2 regions of the Variovorax sp. RCC_210 genome follow, and region 1 is predicted to be linked to the other one. Evidence: riboswitches for the same ligand, from Rfam matches in the RefSeq annotation. Region 1 holds a riboswitch; the other holds the start of a gene.
The links. Region 1 has a riboswitch for manganese ahead of mntP (manganese efflux pump MntP). Riboswitches for the same ligand answer to the same signal wherever they lie in the genome.
Positions count from the first base shown of each region.

Region 2: it holds a riboswitch for manganese, as region 1 does, so the genes downstream of both, AB6807_RS11060 (TMEM165/GDT1 family protein) here and mntP (manganese efflux pump MntP) in region 1, are expected to answer to the same signal.

Region 1 is NZ_JBFUPJ010000001.1:1,041,506-1,048,979, reverse strand. It holds gene AB6807_RS05065 (LysR substrate-binding domain-containing protein) at 1-93, shown strand, start outside; gene AB6807_RS05060 (serine hydrolase domain-containing protein) at 286-1,752, shown strand; gene mntP (manganese efflux pump MntP) at 1,783-2,352, opposite strand; yybP-ykoY riboswitch at 2,357-2,530, opposite strand; gene AB6807_RS05050 (hypothetical protein) at 2,660-2,863, opposite strand; gene cysS (cysteine--tRNA ligase) at 3,041-4,402, opposite strand; gene gcvA (transcriptional regulator GcvA) at 4,637-5,530, opposite strand; gene AB6807_RS05035 (FMN-dependent NADH-azoreductase) at 5,667-6,335, shown strand; gene AB6807_RS05030 (SDR family oxidoreductase) at 6,373-7,278, opposite strand; gene AB6807_RS05025 (glutathione S-transferase family protein) at 7,389-7,474, opposite strand, start outside.
Region 2 is NZ_JBFUPJ010000002.1:645,536-653,009, forward strand. It holds gene AB6807_RS11040 (ion transporter) at 1-577, shown strand, start outside; gene AB6807_RS11045 (YigZ family protein) at 522-1,109, opposite strand; gene metW (methionine biosynthesis protein MetW) at 1,129-1,719, opposite strand; gene AB6807_RS11055 (homoserine O-acetyltransferase) at 1,716-2,894, opposite strand; gene AB6807_RS11060 (TMEM165/GDT1 family protein) at 3,032-3,595, opposite strand; yybP-ykoY riboswitch at 3,612-3,790, opposite strand; gene AB6807_RS11065 (RNA-binding protein) at 4,053-4,613, shown strand; gene AB6807_RS11070 (SDR family oxidoreductase) at 4,714-5,496, opposite strand; gene lptC (LPS export ABC transporter periplasmic protein LptC) at 5,499-6,158, opposite strand; gene AB6807_RS11080 (HAD family hydrolase) at 6,155-6,721, opposite strand; gene AB6807_RS11085 (SIS domain-containing protein) at 6,721-7,474, opposite strand, start outside.

The DNA of each region.
Region 1 (7,474 bases):
AGCTACTTTCTCGCGACGGCGAATGGGCGGGAGAACGAACCGGCGGTTCGTTCGGTGTGGGACTGGATCGCGTCGCAAGCAGCGGGGGTTTGAAGCAACGCAGGAATACGAGCTTGCATTTCGTCACGCTTCTGAAGGAGACTTCCACGCCATAACAAGTGAGGAGAGTTCATGCAGAGGTTGGCTCGCGTCCCCCTTGCCCTTGCGGCAGGCGCACTTCTTGTAATAGCTTTGGCCTCATGCGGAGGCGGCGGCGGTGGGGGCGGCGGCGGCGGTGCCGGCATCTTGCCTGTCACCGGCGTGGCGCCTCCTCCAACCACCGGTGCACCCGCCCCTGAACTCCCCGCACGCGAAGCTCTCATTGCCCGCGCGCGAACCTACGAGCTCAACACGCCGTACGTGCCGCCGCCCGGCGACCCGCTCGAACACAACACCTCCGGCTACGCCAAGGCGATGTGCTCCGCGGCCTTCATCACCGGGCTCGACCCCGACGTGGCCGCCGACAGCGTCGGCTACTTCACCGGCCCCTACGCGCAGCGCGCCAAGGTCGGCAAGCCGGTGGTCGACCGCGACAAGAAAGAAGTTCGCATCACCATCCCGAACGGGCCCACGCTGGTGGCGCGCTATTTCGGCTCGCAGGGCTGCATCACGCTGCCGCCGGGCAAGGACGGCGTGTTCTTCACGCCCGTGACCGTCACCAGCACCCTGCCCGACCCCGCGAGCCAGCCCTGGCCCATGGGCAACGTCACGCCCACCGATGCCGCGCCCGGCATCGACACCGCCAAGGTGAGCCAGGCGGTCGATGCGGCCTTCGAGGTGTCGGGCGCCTACACCGCGGCCTTCGTGGTCACGCACAAGGGGCGCATCGTCGGCGAGCGCTACATGAACGGCATCGGCGCGACCACGCCGCTGGAGTCGTGGTCGATGGGCAAGAGCGTGACTGCAACGCTGCTGGGCACGCTCATCAAGCAGGGCGTGTACCAGCTCGACCAGCCGGCGCCCATTCCCGAATGGCAGTCCGACGGCGACAAGCGCAAGGAGATCCGCATCTCGGACATCCTGCACATGTCGAGCGGCCTGCGCATCAAGGCGCCGGACGATCCGGACTTCGACCCCAACGGCACCTACCCCGACCACGTCTACTTCTACACCGGGCGCATCAACGCCTTCAACTACGCGGCCACGCGACCGCAGCAATGGCCGCCGAACACCGTGGGCCGCTACCGCAACACCGACCCCGTGCTGGCGAACTACCTGGTTCGCCTGGCGGTGGAAAAGCGCGGCGAGGAGTACCTGTCGTACCCGCAGCGCGCGCTGTTCGACAAGATCGGCATTCGCACCATGACGCTGGAAACCGACCCCTACGGCAATTTCCTCGCGCAGGGCTACGACTTCATGTCCGCGCGCGACTGGGCACGGCTGGCCAACCTGTACCTGCAGGACGGCGTGTGGAACGGCGAGCGCCTGTTGCCCGAAGGCTTCGTCAAGTTCGTGAGCACGCTCGCGCCGGCCTGGGCGGCGGACAAGCGCCCCATCTACGGCGGCTTCTTCTGGCTGAACGGCACCAGCACCTTCCCCGTGCCGACAACCGCCTACTACATGCTGGGCGCGGGCGGACAGGTGGTGCTCATCGTGCCGTCGCACGACCTGGTCGTGGTGCGCATGGGCTACGACAAGGGCGAGCAAGCCTCGGTCGCGAGCCTGCGCAAGGCGCTGGCGCTGCTGATGCAGGGCATTCCGAGCTCGCAGTGAAACGAGCAAGGCGGGTGGTCGGGGCTGGCCTCAGGCCAGCCCGTTCAGGTGCTCGTACAGGATCAGGAAGCCGATGCCGATCAGCACCACGCCGCCCACGATTTCCGCGCGCTTGCCTATTACCGCGCCCAGCACGCGCCCGACCATCACGCCGATGGTCACCATCGTCATCGTGGCCAGGCCGATGGCCAGCGCGGTCCAGGCGATGTTCACGTTGATGAAGGCCAGCCCCACGCCCACCGCCATCGCGTCGATGCTGGTGGCGAAGCCGGTGATGGCAAGGGTCCAGAAGGAGTTGCGGTCGGGCTTGTCGTCGACCGCGTCGGGCGCGCCGAAGCCCGCCCAGATCATGCGCAGGCCCAGCACGCTGAGCAGCGTGACGGCGATCCAGTGGTCCCATTTCGCGACGTAGCTCGCGGCGGCCAGCCCCGCGGCCCAGCCGATGACGGGTGTCAGCGCCTCGATGACGCCGAAGATCAGCCCGGTGCGCAAGGCCTCGCGCCAGGAGGGTTTGCGCAAGGCTGCGCCTTTGCCGACGGCCGCGGCGAAAGCATCCGTCGACATGGCGAATGCAAGAAGGATCGTGGAGGTGATGTTCATGTGGGAGTCGCAAGCAAGGCCGGTTCAAGACGCCGCGGCGCACGAACCCGCCGGCCAAAGCCGCGCTCGTGCACCACTGGTCTCGCCAACCTGTCGGTTGCTCACGCCACGGTCGCAAGGTGCGACCGAGTATGTTGACGTGAGCGCTTCCGAAGTCCGGAAGCCGGCTACTCCCCAAGGGAGCGGCGATTCTAGACTGCCTTTTTCGATGCCTGTGTGACAGCGCCTGCACAGGCGGCAGGGCTATGCGGGCAGCCACGAAAAAGCCTCCCGCAGGAGGCTTGGCGAAAAAGCGCGAAGCGCGCCTTCAGGGCTTCTTGGTCGTCAGCAAGGTATTGACGACGTAGCCGTCGCGGTACACGCCTTCGATGGTGCCTTCCACCTTGTCCGTGGAATGGGCCGCCACGTACTTCTCATCGCCGGTGCGATAGACCACGATGGTGCAGGACGAGCGCTTGCTGAGCGTGCGGGCCACGCCAGTGGCCTGGCGCAGGGTAGGGTATGTCTCCATGAATTTCCTTGTCTTCTTCTAGTGCCCGAGATGGTAATCGCCACGTAATTAAATCGTTTACAAAATTGTTTCAAGTCGCCAACGGGCCAAAGACAGAATGCGGCAATTTTGTGACTTTGTTATCGGCAATAAGCAAATCGACTTGAAGGGCGACGCCGACATGCTTGACAGGCCAGGTCAACCCGGCGGGCTTTCGCCGTCGTTCGCCTGCCATCCACGCAGCCTCAGCGCCTCGCGAAGACGGTCGGCCTGCGCCCAGTCCTTGCGAGCACGGGCCGCCTCGCGCTGAGCGAACAGCGCGGCAATCCCGGCCGGAACCTCGGGCACGAGCGGCACCCATTCGGCCAGCCGCAAACCGAGCACCACATCGAACCGATCGACCGTTGCGCGTCGCACCTCGGGCGGCAACTCGCTGCGTACCAGCTCCCACAGCACGGCCAATGCGCGCGGCATGTTCAGGTCGAGGTCGACCTCCGCCTTGAAGCGCGCCACGAACCTGTCGTCGGCGATGCCGCCGCGCGGCCAGCTCGCATATGTCTTGCGCAGCCGGTCGAGCGCGGACTGCGCCGAGCGAATGGCCTCGTCGGTGAAGCGCAGTGTGCTTCGGTAGTGCGCGCCCAGGCACAGGTAGCGGTACGCCAGCGGGTCGATGCCCTGGTCCACCAGCGTCTGCAGCCGCACGAAGTCGCCGGTGGTCTTGGCCATCTTGCGGTCGTCCAGCGTGAGGAAGTGGCCGTGCATCCAGAAGTTGGCGAGCCGGGTTCCGTGGCATGCCTGCGTCTGCGCGATCTCGTTGCTGTGGTGCACGGCCACATGGTCTTCGCCGCCGCAATGGATGTCGAACCACGGCCCCAGGAATTTCGCCGCCATCGCCGAGCACTCGATGTGCCAGCCCGGAAAGCCGCGGCCCCAGGGGCTGTCCCATTCCATCTGGCGCCTGGCATCCGCCGGGCTGAACTTCCAGAGCGCGAAGTCGCAGGCGCTGCGCTTGTCGCCCATGGCAACGCGGGTGCCCGCACGCAGGCCCTCGCGCGACAGGCGCGCCAGGTGGCCGTAGTCGTCCTGCAGGGTCGTGTCGAAATAGATGCCGTCGGCGGTGCGGTAGGTGAAGCCCTTGCGCTCCAGTTCGGCAATGAACGCCAGTTGCTCGGGAATGTGGTCGGTGGCGCACGGCCATGCCGTGGGCTCCAGCAGGTTCAGGGCGCGCCAGTCGGCCTGGAAGGCGGCGGTGTAGCGCTGCGCGATGGCCCACGCGGACTCGCCGGTGCGCCGGCTGCCCTTCTCCATCTTGTCTTCGCCCTCGTCGGCATCGGACACGAGGTGGCCGACATCGGTGATGTTGACGACGTGCCGCACCCGGAAGCCGTTCAGCTCGAGCACGCGGCGCAGCACGTCTTCGAAGACGTAGGTGCGCAGGTTGCCGATGTGCGCGTGGTCGTACACCGTCGGGCCGCAGCAGTACAGGCCGACGTGCTCGGGCTGCAATGGCGCGAAAGGCCGCAGGGCGCGCGACCAAGTGTCGTACAGGACGAGAGGCATTGGGCTTTCCTGGAGAGTGAGAACTTGCCAAACAAAAAGGCCACCGGTCTTGCGACGGGTGGCCCTGAGGAACGCGGACGTGAGTTGTGATTCGCTAGCCGCAAGCACCCCTTGGCCGACCGAGACAGCATGCGCATGCGCGCACGAAGCGGGCATTCAGCAGGCGGAAGGTCGGGGTTGCGGGAGCGAACATGAAAGTCATCGTAGCGTCGGGCACCGGTCGGGTCAACGCCTTCAGCCCAGGGGACGCAGCTCGCGCACCCAGTCGAACACCGCCGCCACGGCAGGCTCTTCACGCCGCGCCTGCGGGCACACCAGGTAGAACGGCAGCCCCTGCAACTGCGGCCCGAACGGCTGCACCAGGTTGCCCGCGCGCAGCTCGTCGGCGATCAGCGCGAGGCTCATCAGCGCCACGCCCTGCCCTTGCAGCGCGGCCGACACGGTGTGCGTCTCGTCGGAAAAAACCGGCCCCGCCGACACGTCCAGGCCCGGCACCTGCGCCTGCTGCTGCCACTCGCTCCACGTGCCTGGCTGGCTCCTGCTGCGGGGCAACGAGAAGTGCAGCAGCGTGTGGCGCTTCAGGTCGGCGCGACGGCGCAGCTTGAGCGCGGGGCTGCACGCCGGCGCGAAGACGTTGTCGAACAGCTTCTGCGCGACCATGCCCGGCCATTGGCCCTTGCCGTAGCGGATGGCGATGTCGGCGGTGACGCCGTCGAGCGCGACCGCGTCGTGCGACGCATGAATGCGCAGGTCGAGCCGCGGATGCTTCTCGCGCAGGCTGTTCACGCGCGGCAGCAACCAGCGCGCGGCCACGGCCGGCGTGGCCGACAGCGTGATGGCCTGGCGCCTGGGCGGCGCGCGCAGCCGCGCCACCGCGTTCGCCATGGCCTCGAACGATTCGCTGAGCACCGCCTGCAGCTCGCGCCCCTGCGGCGTGAGCACCAGTTGCCGCGGCTCGCGGATGAACAGCGCCACGCCCAGCGCGTCTTCCAGCTGGCGCACCTGGTGGCTGATGGCAGTGGGCGTCACCGAGAGTTCGTTCGCCGCGAGCTTGGCGCTGCAATGCCGCGCCGCAGCCTCGAAAGCGCGCAGCGATGCGAGCGCGGGGAGCTGGTGCAAGGTCGCCATGGATGAATTTATTTTTTTGCAGCGCAAAGAAATCGTCGTTTGTCGCCCTCTGGATGCTTGGATAGATTGAGAACCGTGTCAAGCACACAGCTGAACCGGATTCATCCGATCCATATCACCCACAGAGGACCCCGCCATGATCACCCTGCTCCACATCGATGCCAGCGCCCGCCCCGGCCGTTCGGGCACACACGTGCACGGCTCGCACTCGCGCCGGCTGAGCCACCACTTCGTGACGACATGGCGCGCAGCGCGCCCGGGCGACGAAGTGATCTACCGCGACATCGGCGCCGCGCCGCCGAGCCACGTCACGGGCGAATGGATTGCGGCGGGCTACACCCCGCCGGCCGCACGCGAGCCATGGATGCATGCGGCGCTCGCGGAAAGCGATGCGCTGGTCTCAGAGCTGCGCCGCGCCGACGTGCTGGTGATCGGCGTGCCCATGTACAACTTCGGCATGCCGGCGCCGTTGAAGTCATGGATCGACAACATCGTGCGCATCGGCGAGACCTTTGCCTTCGACCGCAGCCGCGAGAACCCCTATGTGCCGCTGCTGGCCGAGCGCCAGCGCCGCACGGTGCTGCTCAGCGCCTGCGGCAGCAGCGGCTACGGGCCGGGTGGGTTCCAGGCGCACATGGACCTGCTGACGCCCGGCGTCGCGAGCCCGCTGGCGCTGCTGGGTCTGACGGACGTGCGCAGCGTTTGCGTCGAGCATGCCGAAGACCCGGGCGACCTGCTCGCGCAGTCTGTGGCCACTGCGCTCGCCCGCGTCGAGACGCTGGTGGGCGAGCTGCAGGGCCGCTGAAGAAAAAAAGGGAAGAACGAAAAAAGAAGAACGCCGCTCAGGCCGAGCGAAGCTGCTCACGCAGCTTAAGCCCGATTTCGGGCCGCTCCAGGAACGGGTCGGCCGGGTTCGTGCCCGAGACGATGTTCTCCATGCGGCTGCGCACGTTGCCCAGCGCCTTCGGGTGGCTGTACACGTAGAACTGGTTGGCCGTGATGGCGTCGAACACCTTCGCCGCCACTTCGGCCGCGGTGATTTTGCCGCTGCTCACCGCCTTGTTGCTCATGGCCTGCCCGATGAGCTGGCTCTTGGTGAGTTCGCTGTCCTTCGGCGCGTTCGGGCGGTTGCGCTCGCTGCTGGTGATGCCGGTGGGCACGAAGTACGGGCACAGCAGGCTCGCGCCGATCTGGTCGGTGACCAGGTTCAGGTCCTGGTACATCGTCTCGGTGAGGCTCACCACGGCGGCCTTGGCCGCGTTGTAGATGCCCATGTTCGGCGGCGTGAGCAGGCCGGCCATGCTGGCGGTGTTGGTGATGTGGCCGCGGTAGGCGGGGTCTTTGGCGGCGGCCTCGAGCATCATCGGCGTGAACAGGCGCACGCCATGGATCACGCCCCACAGGTCCACGCCCAGCACCCATTCCCAGTCGGCCACGGAGTTTTCCCACACCAGGCCGCCGGCGCCCACGCCCGCGTTGTTGAACACGAAGTGCGGCGCGCCGAAGCGTTCCTTCACGGCCGCGGCCAGCGCTTCCATCTGCGCGGCGTCGGACACATCGACCTTGCGCGCCAGCACCTGCGCGCCGGCGGCTTCCATCTCGGCCTGGGCCTTGTCGAGTGCGTCCTGCTGCACGTCGACCAGCACCAGGTTCATGCCGCGCGCGGCGCCGATGCGCGCGCATTCGAGGCCGAAGCCCGAGCCCGCGCCGGTGAGAACGGCGGTCTTGCCCTTGAAGTCCTGAATCATTTGCCGGTGTCCTTCTTCTGTGTTGAATGTCTCTGACGTTGGAACCGCAATTGAAATACGTATTGCGCGCGAGCGCAGTCACGAAGGTGCCCCGGCCGGGCCGCCGTGATTCAGGCGTCGGCTTTTTTCAGCACGTACCCGATGCGCGGGAAGTGCACGTGCACGGTGCCCGTGCGCTCGTGGCTGCGCTCCAGCG
Region 2 (7,474 bases), on a different contig from region 1:
GCTTACGCCGGGGCTCGCGTACCTGATCGACGTGCGCATCCTGCGGCTGCTGCGGGTGTTCCGCATCTTCAAGCTGTCGCGCTATTCGGAGGAGTACCGCGCACTGGTGTCGGCGGTGCATGCGAGCCGCCGCAAGATCACGGTGTTCGTCGGCTTCGTGATGCTGGTGGTGCTGGTGATGGGCACGCTGATGTACGTGGTCGAAGGGCCTCAGCACGGCTTCACCAGCATTCCGGTGGCGATCTACTGGGCCATCTCGACCATGGCCACCGTGGGCTTCGGCGACCTGGTGCCCAAGACCGACCTGGGCCGCGCGATTGCCTCGGTGATGATGCTGCTGGGCTGGGGCGTGCTGGCGGTGCCGACCGGCATCGTGACGGCCGAGATGGCGCGGCGCGGGCCCGACGACGAAGCGCTGCCGGGGTCGATGTCTGGGTCGGTGTCCGTGCCGATTGCCTCGCGCGGCATCCTGTCGATGACGCCGCCCCCACCTGCGGTGCCTGCCGTGCCGGCCAAGCGCATCACTCCCGCGGCCAGGCGGCGCGCCCTTGCGCAGCGTCGCCGAGGCGAGCGATGAACGCATCCGCATCGGGCTCGGGCAGCGAAAAAGCGAAGGCCACGTCGTCGCCGTGCGCCACGCTCTCGAGCACCGCGCCCGCCGCGGCGAGCTCCCTGCGCACCAGCCCCTCGAGCGCATAGGGCACCGTGCAGCGCACGCTGCGCAGGCGCACCAGCGGCACGAGCGTGGCACCGAGCAGCGCCTGCGCGACCGCATCGGTGTCGGCCCGCACGAGGCCGCCCGCGCCCAGCTTCACGCCACCGAAATACCGCACCACCGTCGCGAGCGCGCCTTCGACCTGCTGGTGGCGCAGCACCTCGAGCATCGGCCGGCCGGCGGTGCCGCCGGGCTCGCCGTCGTCGTTCGCGGCCGACTGGCCGCCGGCCATCAGGGCCCAGCAGACATGCGCGGCCGCCGGGTGCTCGGCGCGCAGCGAAGCGACCACGGCCAGCGCGGCCGCGCGGTCGGCCACCGGCTGCACGCAGCCGATGAAGCGGCTCTTCTTGATGAGCAGGTCGCTGTGGACCGGCTCTGGCAGCGTGAAGCTCATCGCGGGCGGCGAAGCGGGCTCAGCTGCCGCCGCGCTCGAACCTGAACACCGCCGTGCTGGCGCGCGCGTTGGGCAGCCAGCGCACGTCGCGCCCGTTCTGCAGGCCGAAGGCATCGAGCACGCGCAGGTTGTTCTTGCCGGCCAGCACCTCGAAGTCCTTGAAGGTGCCCACGCGGATGTTGGGCGTGTCGTACCACTGGTAGGGCAGGCGGCGCGTCACGGGCATGCGGCCGCGCGCGATGCTCAGCCGGTTGGGCCAGTGCGCGAAGTTGGGGAAGGCCACGATGCCGGTGCGGCCCACGCGCGCGGTCTCGCGCAGCATCACCTCGGCATTGCGCAGGTGCTGCAGCGTGTCGATCTGCAGCACCACGTCGAACGAGGCGTCGTCGAACATCGCGAGGCCTTCGTCGAGGTTGAGCTGGATCACGTCGACGCCGCGGCGAATGCACTGCAGCACGTTGCCGTCGGCAATTTCCACGCCGTAGCCGGTGCAGCCGCGCTCGCGCTGCAGCAGGTCGAGCAGGGCGCCGTCGCCGCAGCCGAGGTCGAGCACGCGCGAGCCCTGGGGAACGAGTTCGGCGATGAGCCGCTGGTGGTCGAGATCGCTCATTGAAACTCCTTGGCCACGCGCTCGAAGTAGGAGCGCACCACGCCCATGTAGCGCACGTCGTCGAGCAGGAAGGCGTCGTGGCCGTGCGGCGCGTCGATTTCGGCGTAGCTCACGTTGCGGCGGTTGTCGAGCAGCGCCTTCACGAGCTCGCGGCTGCGCGCGGGCGAGAAGCGCCAGTCGGTCTTGAAGCTCACGAGCAGGAACTTGGCCGTGGCCCGCGCGAACGCGGTGCTCAGCAGGCCGCCGTGGCTGCGCGCGGGGTCGAAGTAGTCGAGCGCACGGGTGATCAGCAGGTAGGTGTTGGCGTCGAAGTACTCGCTGAACTTGTCGCCCTGGTAGCGCAGGTAGCTCTCGATCTGGAACTCCACGTCCTGCGTCGAGTAGCGGTAGTCGAGCGCCGCCGCTTCTCCCTCGACGGCGCTGCGCAGGATGCGGCCGAACTTGGCGTTCATGACGTCGTCGCTCAGGTAGGTGATGTGGCCGATCATTCGCGCGATGCGCAGGCCGCGCTTGGGCACGACGCCGTGCTCGTAGAAGTGGCCGCCGTGGAAGTCGGGGTCGGTCACGATGGCGCGGCGCGCCACCTCGTTGAAGGCGATGTTCTCGGCCGTGAGGTTGGGCGCGCTGGCCACCACCACGGCGTGGCGCACGCGCTGCGGGTACTGCAGCGTCCACGACAGCGCCTGCATGCCGCCCAGGCTGCCGCCCATCACCGCGGCCAGGGTCTGGATGCCGAGCGCGTCGAGCAGCACGGCCTGGGCGTCCACCCAGTCTTCGACCGTGACCACCGGAAAGTCGGCGCCGTAGACGCGGCCGGTGGCGGGGTTGACGTGCATGGGGCCGGTCGAGCCGAAGCAGGAGCCGAGGTTGTTCACGCCGATGACGAAGAAGCGCTCGGTGTCCACCGGCTTGCCCGGGCCCACCATGTTGTCCCACCAGCCCTCGGAGCGGGCCTGGCCCTGGTACACGCCGGCCACGTGGTGCGAGGCGTTGAGCGCATGGCACACCAGCACCGCGTTGCTGCGGTCGGCGTTCAGGGTGCCGTAGGTTTCGTAGGCGAGCGTGTAGTCGCTGATCGATGCGCCGCTGCGCAAGGCCAGGGGCCCCGCGAACTGCATCGACTGCGGGGTGACGACCAAGGGTGGAGATGACGACACGGAAGACAAGGACGACATGAATGAAAAAACCCGGCCTCGCCAAAAACGAGCCGGGTCTGCCGTGCCTGTCTTTAGCTGGATTTATAAAGCGCCCGCAAGCTGTAGCAAATCGGCGCGAGGGGCAGTATATCGCCCCGTCCTTCAATGGGCAGCCACTACCAGCCGACGATCATGATCACGCCCAGCACCAGGAAGATGGCCGCCGAGATGGCGTGCACCAGCTTGATCGGCACGCGCCGCACGATCTTCTCGCCCAGCCACACCACCGGCGCGTTGGCCAGCATCATGCCCAGCGTGGTGCCGGCCACCACCCAGAAGTAGTCGTGCGTGAAGCGCGCGGCCAGCATGACGGTGGCAATCTGCGTCTTGTCGCCCATCTCGGCCAGGAAGAAGGCGATGACGGTGGTGCCGAACACGCCGAACTTCGACACGCCCGGGGCGTCGTCGTCGTCGAGCTTGTCGGGAATGAGCATCCACACCGCCATGGCGATGAACGAGCCGCCAAGAATCCAGCGCAGCACCTCGGGCCCGAGCCAGCGCGTGATGTAGTTGCCGACCGCGCCCGCGAGCGCGTGGTTGATGATGGTGGCGGCAAAGATGCCGAGCACGATGGGCCAGGGTTTCCTGAAACGGGCTGCGAGCAAGAGGGCCAGGAGTTGGGTCTTGTCGCCCATTTCGGCGAGCGCAACTACGCCGGTTGCAACGAGAAAAGCTTCCATGATGACGTGGGGTTCCTTGGGCCGAAGGACGCAATTGACCATGCAACCCTTCGGCCATATTTCCGAAATTGCATGGTCAAAGGTCTCGCCAGGTGTGTTCACTGCACGCGCCATGTCCCGTGTGGGGCAGGACAAGTCTGTTGACGCGGGCCCTTCTCGCAGATCGGAAGGCGGCTACTCCCCAATGACGGGCGGAATTCTACAGGCAGTGCCCGCGCATTCTTAGTTTCTGTAAGCGAACGCTAGCTTTCCAGGCGTTTTCACAGGTGCTACCTCAAGACGCAAATTCCCGCTTGCTTTTCAAATATTTCACCCATAATGCACGAGCCTCCCTCTTCATTTTGGTGGGGAGACAGTTCGGTGATCGGTCAGTTTCGCGCGACTCGACGGCTCTCGTTTGAGTGATGCTTTCGGGACTCCATCGCTTTTCTTGGTGTGTGTTTATAGGAGTCCCTTGATGGGCAACAAACTGTACGTGGGCAACCTGCCTTACTCGGTGCGCGATGGAGATCTCGAACAGGCCTTCGGGCAGTTCGGCGCGGTGACCAGCGCCAAGGTCATGATGGAACGTGACACCGGCCGCTCGAAGGGCTTCGGCTTCGTCGAGATGGGCAGTGACGCGGAAGCACAGGCAGCCATCAACGGCATGAACGGCCAGCCCCTGGGCGGCCGCAGCGTCGTCGTCAATGAAGCACGTCCCATGGAAGCACGTCCCCCGCGCAGCGGTGGCGGCGGCTACGGTGGCGGCGGCGGCGGTTATGGCGGCGGTGGTGGCGGTGGCTACGGCGGCGGCGGTGGTGGCTACGGCGGCGGTGGCGGCGATCGCAGCGGTGGCGGCGGTGGCCGTTCCGGTGGCGGCGGCTACGGCGGCGGCGGTGGCCGCAGTGGCGGCGGCGGCGGTGGAGGCGATGGCGGTTTCCGCAGCCCCTACGGCGCTGGCCCCCGTGGCGGTGGCGGCGGTGGTCGCAGCGGCGGTGGTGGCGGTGGCTACGGCGGCGGCGGCAACAGCGGCTACTGAGCCCTGCAACTCCAACGCACAAAAAGACAAAAGGCTCCTCGGGAGCCTTTTTTCATGGGCGGGCCCTTTCGTCCGGCCCGATGCAGCGCGCAGCCTGGCTTCAGGCTTCCCCGCTGCGCTTCTTGCGCCCGCGCCCCTGCACCGCCCGGTCGAGCACGGCATTGGGCAGCATGCGCATGATCTTGGCGATCACGCCCATCTGCCATGGAATCACGCGGTAGCTGGTGCCCGATTCGATGGCCCGCAGCGCCTGGGCGGCAAAGTCCTGCGGCTGCATGAGAAAGGGCATGCCGTAGCGGTTGCCCTGCGTGAGCGGCGTGTCGATGTAGCCCGGGCACAGCGTGACCACCTTGACCCCGCTGCCGTGCAGTTCGCCGCGCAGGCTTTCGCAGTACGCCACCACGCCGGCCTTGCTGGCGCAGTACGCGCCATGCCCCGGCAGCCCGCGAATGGACGCCACGCTGCCGATGCCCACCAGCCGCCCGCTGCCGCGCTGCACCATTGCCTTCACGAAGGGGTGGAAGGTTGCCGCCAGCCCCACGTTGTTGGTGGCGAAGGTCTGCGTCAGCACGTCGAGGTCGGAGCGCTCGGCGGTGTCGATGCCCACGCTGATGCCGGCATTGGCGATCACCACGTCCGGCAGCCCCTGCTGCGCGATGCAGGCATTGCCGGCGGCCACGATGCTGTCGATCTGCGCCACGTCGGCGCTGTAGATGCAATAGCGGTCCGCGCCGATGTGGCGTGCCTGCGCCCACGCTTCGATTTCCGCCGTGCGGCGTGCGACCAGCGCCAGCCGGTAGCCCGCGTCATGAAAGCTCGCGGCCATGGCCTGGCCGATGCCGCTCGATGCGCCGGTGATGAAAACAAGGGGAGATGCAGCCATCTTCAGCGCTTCTTCGCCGGTGCCGCGCCGGCGGCCGCCGACGGAATCAGCACCCCGCGCACACGCCCGTTCAGGTTGGCCACGCCGCTCAGGTTGTCGTAGTCGAGCGTGTCGCCGGTGAACTTGTCGGTGCCGCGGATGAGCGTCACGGGCTTGTTGGAGGTCACGCGCTCGGTGTCCACGTAGGCATGCAGGAACTCGCCGCGGAACTCCAGGCGCGGCAGCGGCGTGCCGTTGGGCGCCACGGCCGGGTCGCGGATGACGATGGCGTTGCCGAACAGCTGGATCTCGCTGCCGTCGGAATTCGACAGGCCCCGGTTCGCCGTCGCGCGGGTCACCAGCCCCTCGGGCGAGACCGAGCGCACGCGCACCTGGTCGACTTCCATGGTGTCGGTGTCGGGGTAGTGGCGGCCTTCGGTGCCGTGCAGCTCGCTCTTCAGGTCGCCGTTGGGCAGGAAGTTCTTGATGACGAAATCGCGCATGAAGTAGTCGGGCTCGTGCGTGGGCGCGGCCTTGGCCGTGGGCTCCAGCAGCTTGGGGGCGTTGCGCACCAGCCAGTAGGTGCCGAGCGCGACGGCCGCCGTCAGGATGATCGGCAGGTAGATCGTGGTGCGGTCGAGCACGTCGCGCACCATGCCCCATGCGCGTTTCACGTTGTTCATGTGTTCGGGTCCCGGTGATCGCTGCGGCCCAGTGCCGCGTCGAGCATGGCGCGGTACTGGCCGCAGGCCGTGAGCAGCAGGTCGCACAGCTCGCGCGCCGCGCCTTCGCCGCCGCGCGCCTGGGTCACGTAGCGTGCGATGCCGCGCACTTCGGCGTGCGCGTTGGCCGGCGCCGCCGCGAAGCCGACGCGCGCAAGCACCGGCAGGTCGGGCCAGTCGTCGCCGATGGCGGCGGCCTGCGCCCAGGTGAAGCCCAGCTGGTCGAGCATGGCCTGCGCGGCGGGCAGCTTGTCTTCGGTGCCGTAGCGCACGTGCTCGATGCCCAGCGCCTCCAGGCGCACGCGCAGCGGCTTGGAGTCGCGCCCGGTGATCACCGCCGGCACGATGCCCGCCTTGCGCAGCAGCTTCAGGCCGTAGCCGTCGAGGATGCTGAAGCGCTTGAGCGTCTCGCCGTGCTCGGTGAAGTACACCCCGCCGTCGGTCAGCACGCCGTCGATGTCGAAGAAAACGATGCGCACGTCCTGCGCGGCGATGAGGGTCTCGGCCTGGAAGTCGAGCGCCATCAGATGACCTTCGCGCGCATCAGGTCGTTGGTGTTGATCGCGCCCACGATCACGCCCGCGCCGTCGATCACGAACAGGCGGGTGATGCCGCATTGCTCCATCAGCTCGGCGGCTTCCACCGCCAGCGCGTCCACGCGGATGGTGCGCGGGTTGTGGTGCATGACTTCCGCGGCCTTGGGGCTTCGCAGGTCGGCACCGGCTTCGATCAGGCGGCGCAGGTCGCCGTCGGTGAAGATGCCCGCGGCGCGGCCGTCGGGCTCGACCACCGCGGCGGCGCCGAAGCCCTTGATGCTCATGGCGCGCATCAGCTCGCTGATGGTGGCCGTGGGCGGCACGCGCGGCACCTCGTCGCCCGAGCGCATCACGTCGCTCACGTGCGTGAGCAGCTTGCGCCCGAGCGCGCCGCCCGGGTGCGAGCGCGCGAAGTCTTCGGAGCCGAAGCCACGCGCGTCGAGCAGCGCCACGGCCAGCGCGTCGCCCATCGCCATCTGGGCGGTGGTGCTCGCGGTGGGGGCGAGGTTGAGCGGGCAGGCTTCCTTGGCCACGCCCGCGTCGATCACGATGTCGGCGTGGCGCGCCAGGGTGGATTCGGGGCGACCGGTCATGGCGATCAGGGGCACGCCCTGGCGCTTGACGACCGGCAGGATGACGGTGAGCTCGTCGACCTCGCCGCTGTTGGAAATGGCCAGCACCAGGTCGACCGTCTTGATCATTCCCAGGTCGCCGTGGCTGGCCTCGGCCGGGTGCACGAAC